Regions from separate parts of the Streptomyces sp. GbtcB6 genome, predicted to be linked through region 2. Evidence: riboswitches for the same ligand, from Rfam matches in the RefSeq annotation. Region 2 holds a riboswitch; each other region holds the start of a gene.
The links. A riboswitch is a leader RNA that binds a small molecule or an ion and turns the genes downstream of it on or off. The one in region 2 is predicted to bind cyclic di-AMP.
Positions count from the first base shown of each region.

Region 1: it holds a riboswitch for cyclic di-AMP, as region 2 does, so the genes downstream of both, KVT45_RS10205 (M23 family metallopeptidase) here and KVT45_RS19060 (transglycosylase SLT domain-containing protein) in region 2, are expected to answer to the same signal.
Region 3: it holds a riboswitch for cyclic di-AMP, as region 2 does, so the genes downstream of both, KVT45_RS30985 (LysM peptidoglycan-binding domain-containing M23 family metallopeptidase) here and KVT45_RS19060 (transglycosylase SLT domain-containing protein) in region 2, are expected to answer to the same signal.

Region 1 covers NZ_JAGXJL010000004.1:495,441-498,676, reverse strand. Annotated here, with positions in the region: gene KVT45_RS10210 (aldo/keto reductase) at 1-607, opposite strand, end outside; gene KVT45_RS10205 (M23 family metallopeptidase) at 775-1,812, opposite strand; cyclic di-AMP (ydaO/yuaA leader) riboswitch at 1,820-1,980, opposite strand; gene KVT45_RS10200 (PP2C family protein-serine/threonine phosphatase) at 2,240-3,236, opposite strand, start outside.
Region 2 covers NZ_JAGXJL010000010.1:163,002-166,237, forward strand. Annotated here, with positions in the region: gene KVT45_RS19050 (hypothetical protein) at 1-29, opposite strand, end outside; gene KVT45_RS19055 (HAD family hydrolase) at 179-985, shown strand; gene KVT45_RS19060 (transglycosylase SLT domain-containing protein) at 999-1,487, opposite strand; cyclic di-AMP (ydaO/yuaA leader) riboswitch at 1,493-1,689, opposite strand; gene KVT45_RS19065 (polyprenyl synthetase family protein) at 2,715-3,236, shown strand, end outside.
Region 3 covers NZ_JAGXJL010000021.1:37,127-40,362, forward strand. Annotated here, with positions in the region: gene KVT45_RS30980 (DUF6250 domain-containing protein) at 1-225, opposite strand, end outside; gene KVT45_RS30985 (LysM peptidoglycan-binding domain-containing M23 family metallopeptidase) at 430-1,353, opposite strand; cyclic di-AMP (ydaO/yuaA leader) riboswitch at 1,358-1,518, opposite strand; gene KVT45_RS30990 (alpha-galactosidase) at 1,826-3,236, opposite strand, start outside.

The DNA.
Region 1 (3,236 bases), on a different contig from region 2:
GGAGGGGGCCCTCGTAGGTGTCGCGGGAGACCAGGTTGTAGTGGGGCTGGAGGGCGACGTACCGGGCGAAGCCCTCGCGGTCGGAGAAGTCCAGGGACTCCTGGAGGCGCTCAGCGGTGATGTTGGACGCGGCGATGTGCCGGACCTTGCCCGCCCGCACCAGCTCGTCCAGCGCGCCGATGATCTCCTCGACCGGGATCTCGGGCTGGTCGAAGTGCGTGTAGTAGAGGTCGATGTGGTCGGTGTCCAGACGGCGCAGGGACGCGTCGGCGGCGGCCTTGATGTTGGCGGCGGACAGGCCGAGGTACTCGGGGTGCTGGCTGACCTTCGTCGCGATGACGACGTCGTCGCGGTTGCCGCGCGCCTTGACCCACTTGCCGATGATCGTCTCGGACTCGCCGCCCTTGTTGCCCTCGATCCACGCCGTGTACGAGTCGGCGGTGTCGACGAAGTTTCCGCCCGCGGCGGCGTAGGCGTCGAGGACGGCGAAGGAGGTGGCCTCGTCGGCGGTCCAGCCGAAGACGTTGCCGCCGAGGGCGAGCGGGAAGACCTCCAGGTCGGAGGCGCCGAGCTTACGGAGGGAGGGGGAAGCGGAAGAAGCACTCATGTCTCACTTCAACACGCGTCGCCGGGCGCCCCATCTCGGCGCAACACGAAGTTCTTGTAAAGGCGCACGGTACGAGGCGCGCCGCCGGCCCGGGGCGGGGCGCACCGAAGGCCCTGACGTCGGGGGTTGCCGTCAGGGCCGCCGGAGACCGGTCGGTGGGGTCCGGGTCAGGGGTTGAGGCCCTTGCCGCGCAGCCAGGTCATCGGGTCGATGGCGGTGGCCTGGCCGTTCGGGTGGACCTCCAGGTGGAGGTGCGGGCCGGTGACGTTGCCGGTGGCGCCCACGCGGCCGATGACGTCGCCGGTGGAGACCTTCTGGCCGACCTTGACGCCGATCGAGGACTGGTGGCAGAACCACAGCTCGGTGCCGTCGTCGAGGGTGATGATCGTGCGGTAGCCGTAGGAGCCGGCCCAGCCCGCCTCGGTGACCGTGCCGCTGTGCACGGCCTTGATCAGCGTGCCGGTGGGCGCGGCGAAGTCGAGGCCGGTGTGGTAGCCGGAGGCCCACATGGAGCCGGCCTGGCCGAAGGTACCGGTGATCGTGTACGACACGACGGGCAGCGTGTACTGCTTGGCCAGCTCGGCGAGCCGGGCCTGCTCGGCCTTCTGCTTCGCGGAGGCCTCGGCCTTCTCCTTGGCGTCGGCGGCCTTGGCGGCGGCCGCCTGCTCCGCCTTGGCCTCGGCGTCGGCGGCCGCCTTGTCGGCGGCGGCGACGGCCTTGGCGCTGGCCTTGGTGTCGAGCTGGTTCTGCTGCTGCGCGGCCTGGGCGATGATCCGGCTGCGCAGCGTCTCACCGGCGCCGGACGAGGAGGAGTCCGCGTCGGTGGCGGTCGTCGTGGTGACGCTGCTGAGGGCGGTCTGGGTGGCCTGGTGGCCGCCGTCCTCGCCGAGCAGGGAGCCGACGGAGGTCGGCAGGTCGGGCAGCGAGATGGAGACCGGCGGCTTGCCGGTGTTGGCGCTGGCCATGCCGCCCGCGCCGACGGCGGCGATGACGCCGACGCCGAGAACCGTGGAGCTGCGGGCGAGCCCGCCGCCGCGCTGCTTGGCGACCCGGTGCCGGCCGCGCGCCGAGGCGAGGGACTCCTCGGTGGGGTTCCACTCCTCGAAGGGGCCCTCGTCGGTGCGGTAGCTGCCGTAGCCGAAGGTGTCGGGTTGACGCTGGCTGGGCACGAACGGGGCTGTCGGAGCAGGCCGGTTGGACGCCACGCGGGCGTACTCCTTTCCTTCCGTCGCCTACCGGGTTAGCTGACGGGTTCGGAGCGGGAAGGTCTCCTACGCGCGTATACCGGCCGTTTCCTACCCGGCGGTAGCCGTGCGATTCACCCCAAGGTGGTGGTTCCCCGGTTCCCTTGCGGGATTCGGCGCGTGCGCACGGAGCCATCTCGGGTGACGGCTGGGACGACCGCGCTGCGTTATCGAACGTTAATAGACCCAGCTATCAGATTCCAAGCCGTTCGTCTTGATCATTAAGCTTTCAAAGCTTGGACTTAACTGCCACTATCGGTCAAAAAAGGTCGAGTTGGCTGTGCTCGCTGCTCAGCTCAGGAGTCACACAGGTTTTGATGGTGACTCAGTTGTGATGCGGAGGGCGGCCGTCCGAACACGATGTGTGACATAGCACAGGGCAGGCGGCTCAGGGCCGTCGTACGGCGAGCAGCGCCATGTCGTCCGTCATGCCGCCGCCCGTGTGCCGGCGCACCTCGGCCGCGAGCCGGGCCAGCAGCGCGCCGGGGGCGGTGACGGTACGACCGGTCAGCCGCCGCTCGGGGTCGTAGAACCGGCCGTGCGCGTCCCGGGCCTCGGAGAGGCCGTCGGTGTGCAGCAGCAGCGTGGCCCCGCTCGGGAACGCGTGCTCGGCCGCCCGGTCGGGCCACGCCCCCAGCTCGCCCATCCCGAGCGGCAGCGCGGACTCCGGCGCCCGCACCGGGCACACCTCGCCGTCGCCGTGCAGCAGCAGGGGCGGCGGATGACCGCGGTTGACGACCCGGAGCGTGCCGTCGCCGTGCGGGAGTTCGGCGAGTACGGCGGTGGTGAACCCCTCGTGGGCGTCGATGCCGCCGCGCCGGACGCCCTCGCGCGCCAGCGCCCGCTCCAGCCGCGCGGCCACCGCCTCCAGCGTGGCCTCCTGCTCGGCGGCCTCCCGGAACGCGCCGATCACCACGGCGACGGCGGCGACCGCGCCCATGCCCTTGCCGCGGACGTCGCCGACGACCAGCCGCACGCCGTACGGGGTGTCCTGGACGGCGTACAGGTCGCCGCCGATGAAGGTGCCCTCCTGGGCCGCCTCGTAGCGGGCGGCGATCTCGAAGCCGCCGATCCGCTCGGCCGGCTCCGGCAGGACGGCCCGCTGGGCGGCCTCGGCGACCTCACGGGCCGAGGCGAGGCGCTGGTCGCCGATGCGGACGATCCGGTTGATGCCGGCGGCGAGGACGGCGACGGTGACCACGGTGACGACCTCGGTCACGGCGTCGGCGTCCGGGAGCACGGCGAACCGCGCGTGCACGGCGTAGGTGGCGAGGAGCGCGGCCAGACCCGTGAGGACGGTGGTGCGCAGGGCGGAGAGGGGCGCGGCGATCAGCGGGGCGGCCGTGAAGAAGGGGACCGCGGTGAAGGGCTGGGGGGTGAGGACG
Region 2 (3,236 bases):
GCCCGGAAGTCCCCCCGCCCGTCCGTCACGACCAGCACCCCCGTCGGATCAGTGAAACCGGCTCACCCGAAACGTAACGCCCGCCACTGACAACGGCCCCATCACGGAGGCGGCGGGCGCCACTTGAGGCCGAAACGCACAGTGAGTCCCAGGGGCGTACTGTCCGTATTCTCTGATCATGGTCGCACCCTCCCCGTACTCACTGATCGCCACCGACCTGGACGGCACGCTGCTGCGCGACGACGACACCCTGTCGGAACGGTCGCTCGCCGCGCTCGCGCGGGCGGGCCGGGCCGGTGCCCGGCACCTCGTGGTGACCGGCCGTCCCGCGCCGAGAGTGCGCCCGCTCCTCGACGACCTCGGCTGCACGGGACTCGCGGTCTGCGGCCAGGGCGCGCAGGTGTACGACGCCGGCGCGGACCGGCTGCTGTGGTCGGTCACCCTGGACCGGGAACTGGCGGAGACCGCGCTCGGCAAGATCGAGGCCGAGGTCGGCCAGGTGTACGCGGCGGTCGACCAGGACGGCGTGGACGGGCTCACGCTCATCGAGCCGGGCTATCTGATGCCCCACCCCACACTGCCCGCGCTGCGCGTCGCCCGGCGTGACGACCTGTGGTGCGCGCCCATCAGCAAGGTGCTGCTGCGCCACCACACCCTGTCCGACGACGAACTGGCGGCGACCGCCCGCTCGGTGGTCGGGTCGCTGGCGACGGTCACCATGTCGGGGCCGGGAACCGTCGAACTCCAGCCCTGCGGGGTGACCAAGGCGACCGGGCTCGCGCTGGCCGCCGGCCATCTGGGGCTGAGCCCCGCACAGGCCATCGCCTTCGGTGACATGCCCAACGACATCCCGATGTTCGAGTGGGCGGCCTACGGGGTGGCGATGGCCAACGCCCACCCCGAACTCAAGGCACTGGCCGACGAGATCACCACGTCGAACGAGGACGACGGCATCGCCGTCGTCCTCGAAAGACTCTTCGACTGACGTGGGACGTCGGTCAGTACGCGCCGTGGACGTTGTCCATCGAGCCGTACCGCGCGGCGGCGTAGTTGCAGGCGGCGGTGATGTTCGCGACCGGGTCGTAGATGTCGAACGACGTGCCGGCCACGTGGTAGGTCTTGAACGTCGGGTCGATGACCTGGAGCAGGCCCTTGGACGGGATGCCCTTGGCCGCGTTGGAGTCCCAGAGGTTGATGGCCCGCGGGTTGCCGGAGGACTCCCGCATGATGTTGCGGTAGATGCCGTTGTAGGTGCCCGGGATGCTCTTCTCCCTCATGATCGCGAGCGACTCGCGGATCCAGCCGTCGAGGTTGTTCGGGTACCCGGCGAGGGTGGTCGAGGCCGTCGAGGTGGAGGACCCGGCGGCGGAGGCGGCGGTCGCCCCGATGAGCGGGAGGGCGAGGACGGCGGCGCCGGTGCCGGCGACGACGAGCGTGCGGATGATGCGGTTACGGCGGGGAGTGCGGTGCTGAGCGGCAGCAAGCATGGCGTTGTTCCTCTCCGTCGCCTGCGAGGTGAGCTGTCGGGTTCGGGCCCGGGGAGTGCCCGGCCGCATCGCCCGAAGACGATGCGACTTCACCCCTGGCCGTTCCGGAACGACGTCTGTCTGGTGACGTCGGCCGCCCGGTCCGGCGACTTACCTGGGTCCCCCGCTCCTGCCGTGCGAATGAACTCGTCGATGGGTTACGACGGGCGGCGGCAGGATTCGGCGTCCGCCCGGCGAGCGGGAACGTATGCGAGGGCACATGTCCGGAACAAGTACCTGATTCACAGAACACACCGATTGACCTTGTGTTGAGGCGTATGGGGTACTTGATCCTTTGCAGCTGCCAACCCTCAACTGGCCCACGGGGAAAGGGAAGGAAGGGTCCCCTTATGGACCTCGCGTTGCCCAGTCCGCGTGACCTACTTCACGAATCCGCAATAACGGCAAATCAGACATGAGGGATTCTTGGAATCCCCCTATTTCCTGGTTCGACGGAAAACCCCCTCGCCCCCATTCGTGTGGATTGCCCAATCGGGGAGTGGCGGAGTGGGAGCTAATGTGGGTGATTTTTATGAGTAGTCCGAATTGTCCAATTAGGCGCCTGTCTGGCGCGCCCTCCGTCAACCTCGGAGCCCCCGGGTACGCGCGCGTGCCACTGACCGGCCCGGGGTGGGAAGTGGAGTGCGCACGCGAAGCAGGTCGTGCTGGGGGGCGTCGTTCCGTCGGTCAAGGGGGTGACGGTCGAGTGGGTGCCGATCGGGGGAACGCGGATCGAGGGAGTGCGGAGATCGCCGTGCGTGGTCGCGTGGAGGAGGGTGTACGGGCGTGCACCAGGTGCCGCCGTTCGTGCACCGGGTGCCCTCGGCGGCGTCGGCGCCGGCATCGGTGGCGTCGGCGGGTGGCGGAGGGGTACGCCCGGGCAGGTGATGCCGGCCAGGGGGTGGGGCCGTTTCCGGGCGGCAGTCGGGTGGGAGGTTTGCCGCCGGTGCGGGACACGACCTATGCCTTGGTTCGGGACAAGTGCCCGTACTTCCTGTTAAGTCAGTGGATGTCAGATCGTATCGGCTGATCAAAAACATAACGGTCGTGATCCGATAGCGCCCGGGGTGTAACCGTGGGCGCTATCGGTGATCGAAACCCGACCGGATACGCTGACTTGAGTGAGGGCAGCGACCTATCGACAAACCGCGTAATCGCCAGTAGACACCAGCAGACAGGAGACCCCTCGTGACCGTCGTCGGGCCGTTCGGGCTGAGCGTGCGGGACCAGGCTCTGGAAGCCGATGTCCAGGCCGGATTGACGGCTGTCGAGGAAGGCTTGCTAGAAGCCACCAAGAGCGAGGTCCCGTTCATCACGGAGGCCGCGCAGCACCTCGTGCGGGCCGGGGGCAAGCGGTTCCGCCCGCTGCTGGTGATGCTCGCCGCGCAGTTCGGCGACCCGTACGCGCCCGGTGTCGTGCCGTCGGCCGTCGTCGTCGAGCTCACCCACCTGGCCACGCTGTACCACGACGACGTCATGGACGAGGCGTCCGTACGGCGCGGTGTCGACAGCGCCAACACCCGCTGGGGCAACTCGCTCGCCGTCCTCACCGGCGACTTCCTCTTCGCCCGCGCCTCCCAGATCCTCGCCGACCTCGGCCCCGAGGCGGTCCGGGTCCAGGCCCTCGCGTTCGAACGGCTGGTGACCGGTCAGATCCTGGAGACGGCCGGCCCGTCGGACGGTCGCGACCCGGTCGACCACTACCTTGAC
Region 3 (3,236 bases), on a different contig from region 2:
TACGGTCGCACCGGCGGGCACGTCGACGTCCAGGGTCCCGTCCGCCGCGGTGACCGTGCCGCCCTGCTCCAGTTCCACGAACCACTGACCGAGGCCGTGGCGGAAGTCGTCGCGGGCGAGCAGCCGGCGCTGCCGGGGTACGGCGGTCGCGGGCGCGGCGGAGGCCAGGGCCGTGAGGGCGGCTCCGGCGGCCAGGGCTCCGAAGGCTCGGCGGGTGGTCGTCATGCGGCGGTTTCCTTCCGGCGGGGCGGCAGTGGCGGGAATCGCTGACAGAAAGCGCTTGCATCAACGGGGGTTCACTGTGCCGCCGTCCGCCGCCCGTGTCGATGCCCTGAGCACCCCCGCCACGAGAAGGAAACACGGAAGGCCGGACCCGGGGATCGGGGGTCCGGCCTTCTGAGTGCGTGTCAGACCAGTGCGGGCGCCGGGTCAGCCGACGGCGAGGCCCTTCGAGCGGAGGTAGGCGACCGGGTCCACGTCCGAGCCGTAGTCGGGGGTGGTCCGGATCTCGAAGTGGAGGTGCGGGCCGGTGACGTTGCCGGTGGCGCCGGAGAGGCCGATCTGCTGGCCCGCGGTCACGGTCTGGCCGACCGAGACGGAGAGGGCGGAGAGGTGGCCGTACTGCGCGTAGTAGCCGTCGGCGAGCCGGATGACGACCTGGTTGCCGTAGGCGCCGCCCCAGCCTGCCGTGACGACCGTGCCCGCGCCGACGGCCTTGACCGGGGTGCCGGTCGGGACGACGAAGTCGACGCCCGTGTGGTAGCCGCTGGACCACATACCGCCGGCGACGTGGTAGCCGGTGCCGACGGTGGCACCGGTGACCGGAAGGGTGAAGCCGGACGCGGTCGCCGCCGAGCCGGCCGAACCGTCCGAGGAAGCGGCCGGGGACGAGGTGGACGACTGCGGGTTCGACGGCGTCCCGGAACGGGAGCCGGAGTCCGCGCCGTCCGTCGTCGCGGCGTGACGGCCGCCGAGCGTGAGCCTGAGGCCGGGGTGGATCAGCGAGGGGTTGTCGCCGACGGCCTCCCGGTTGTCGGCGTAGAGCCGGTGCCAGCCGCCGCGGACGCTGTGCTCGCGGGCGATCTTCGAGAGATAGTCGCCGGGCACCACGGTGTAGACGCGGTGCGCGGAATGCGTGGCGGAATTCCTCGCGGCCGCCTTGTTCACCGCGGTCTTCTCGACCTTCGGAAGCGACTGCGTGGCCTTTTCGGAAACGGACTGCGAGGTGGCAGCGTGGGCGCCGGTGGCCCCCATGAGCGGCAGAGCCAGCGCGGCGCCACCGGTTCCGGCGACGGCCATCGAGCGGGTGAAACGCTGGGACTTGGGGCGGCGGTGCTTACCCTTCGCGGGCATGGCGCATTCCTCTCCGACGCCTGCGAGGTGAGCTGTCGGGTTCGGGCTGGAGCTGCCCGGCCACGCACCGTCGCGCGACTACACCCCTAGCCGTCCCGGGAACCGGAACAGGCGGTCTTACCTGGTGGGTCCCCCGCTCCTGCCGGGCACGGGTGAGTGTGTGTGGGGACTCCGGGCGGCGGCAGGATTCGGCGTTCCGTCCGGAAGTGTGGCGAACGTAAGCGAGTGAGACGCACGCGGACAAGCGGCCGGTTCCGCCTGTCCGAGTTTCACTTGATCCGTTACCGGAAATCCCGGTCACCGTCCGTAAATTCCGGCCTATTCGGTTTTCCAACCTTCTTGCAAAGCACCGGAATTACGTGAACATGACGCGCGACGGACGGTCACGAATATGACGCTCCTCACGCACGTCACGCCACGTCCCCTTATTCCAGAGCGAGTTGTAATGAAGGTGCTAATTCGGGCAGATGCATCAGATCCGACGGAGCCGGATGACCGACGCATCCAGGTCACCCTTCAGTCCGGTGTGCAGTCCGTGGTGCAACAGGACGGCACCCCGATACACTTCGCCCGTTTCGCGGCATTCGTAAGACGCCGTGGGGTCGAGACCCTGCAGCCGCACCGCCGGCGCCGGCTCGCCGTAGCTCTGGGCCTGCAGCCAGGCGAGGACGACGGTCTCGTCGCCGAGCGTGTACTGCACCGCGCTGAGCCCGCCGGTCGGCGGCCGCAGCCGGAACTGGTCGCCGCGCTGCACCAGGGGCCGGATCTCCTTGTAGAGCTCCACCCAACGGCCGGCCTCGGCGAGCTCCTCCTCGGTCCACTGCGAGAGGTCGCCGCCGACACCGAGCGCCCCGGCCATCGAGCTGACGAAACGGAAACGCAGACTGCTGACCCGGCCGTTGAGCTGGTGGTTCGGGCTGTCGGTGACCCAGGCGGACATCACCCGGGCGGGATGGATCTGGCTGAAGCCGTGCTGGATGGCGAGCCGGTCCAGCGGGTCGGTGTTGTCGGAGGTCCACACCTCGTCGGTGCGGCTCATGATGCCGAGGTCGATCCGCCCGCCACCGCCGGAGCAGGACTCGATGGCGACGCCCGGGTGGGCCGCGCGGAGCCGGTCGAGGAGGGCGTACAGCCCGCGGACGTGGTCGACCCACAGGCGCTGCGGGTAGGGCTCGCCGGGCCAGCCCGCATCGGTGAAGCAGCGGTTGAAGTCCCACTTGACGTAGTCGATCGGGGCGCTGGACAGCAGGGTGTCGAGCTGCCCCCAGAGGTACTCCTGGACGTCCTCGCGGGCCAGGTTGAGGACGAGCTGATTGCGCAGTTCCGTCCGCTTTCGCCCCTGCTGGTACTGCACCCAGTCGGGGTGGGCGCGGTACAGGTCGCTGTCCGCGTTCACCATCTCGGGCTCGACCCAGATGCCGAACTGCATGCCGAGGGCGTGCACGTAGTCGGCGAGGGGCTTGAGGCCCTTGGGGAAGCGGTCCGGGTTGGGCGTCCAGTCGCCGAGGCCGGCGCGGTCGCTGGTGCGGGCGCCGAACCAGCCGTCGTCGACCACGAACAGCTCCACGCCGATCGCGGCGGCCCGCCGGGCGAGGGTGGCCTGCTGCTCCTCGGAGATGTCGAAGGTGGTGGCCTCCCAGGAGTTGAACAGCACGGGCCGGTCCCGGTCGGCGTCCGGGATGATGTACGCCCGCTGGTAGGCGTGCCAGGCACGGCTCGCCCCGCCGAAGCCGCCGTCGGTCCACAGGCCCGCGAAGACCGGGCTGGTGTACGACTCCCCCTCGGCCAGCATCAGCAGGCCCGAGTCGTCGTAACCGGCGCCGCCGGTGATCTGCACGCGCGCGTCCGGGAGTTGGGCGACGGCGATCCGCCAGGAGCCGGAC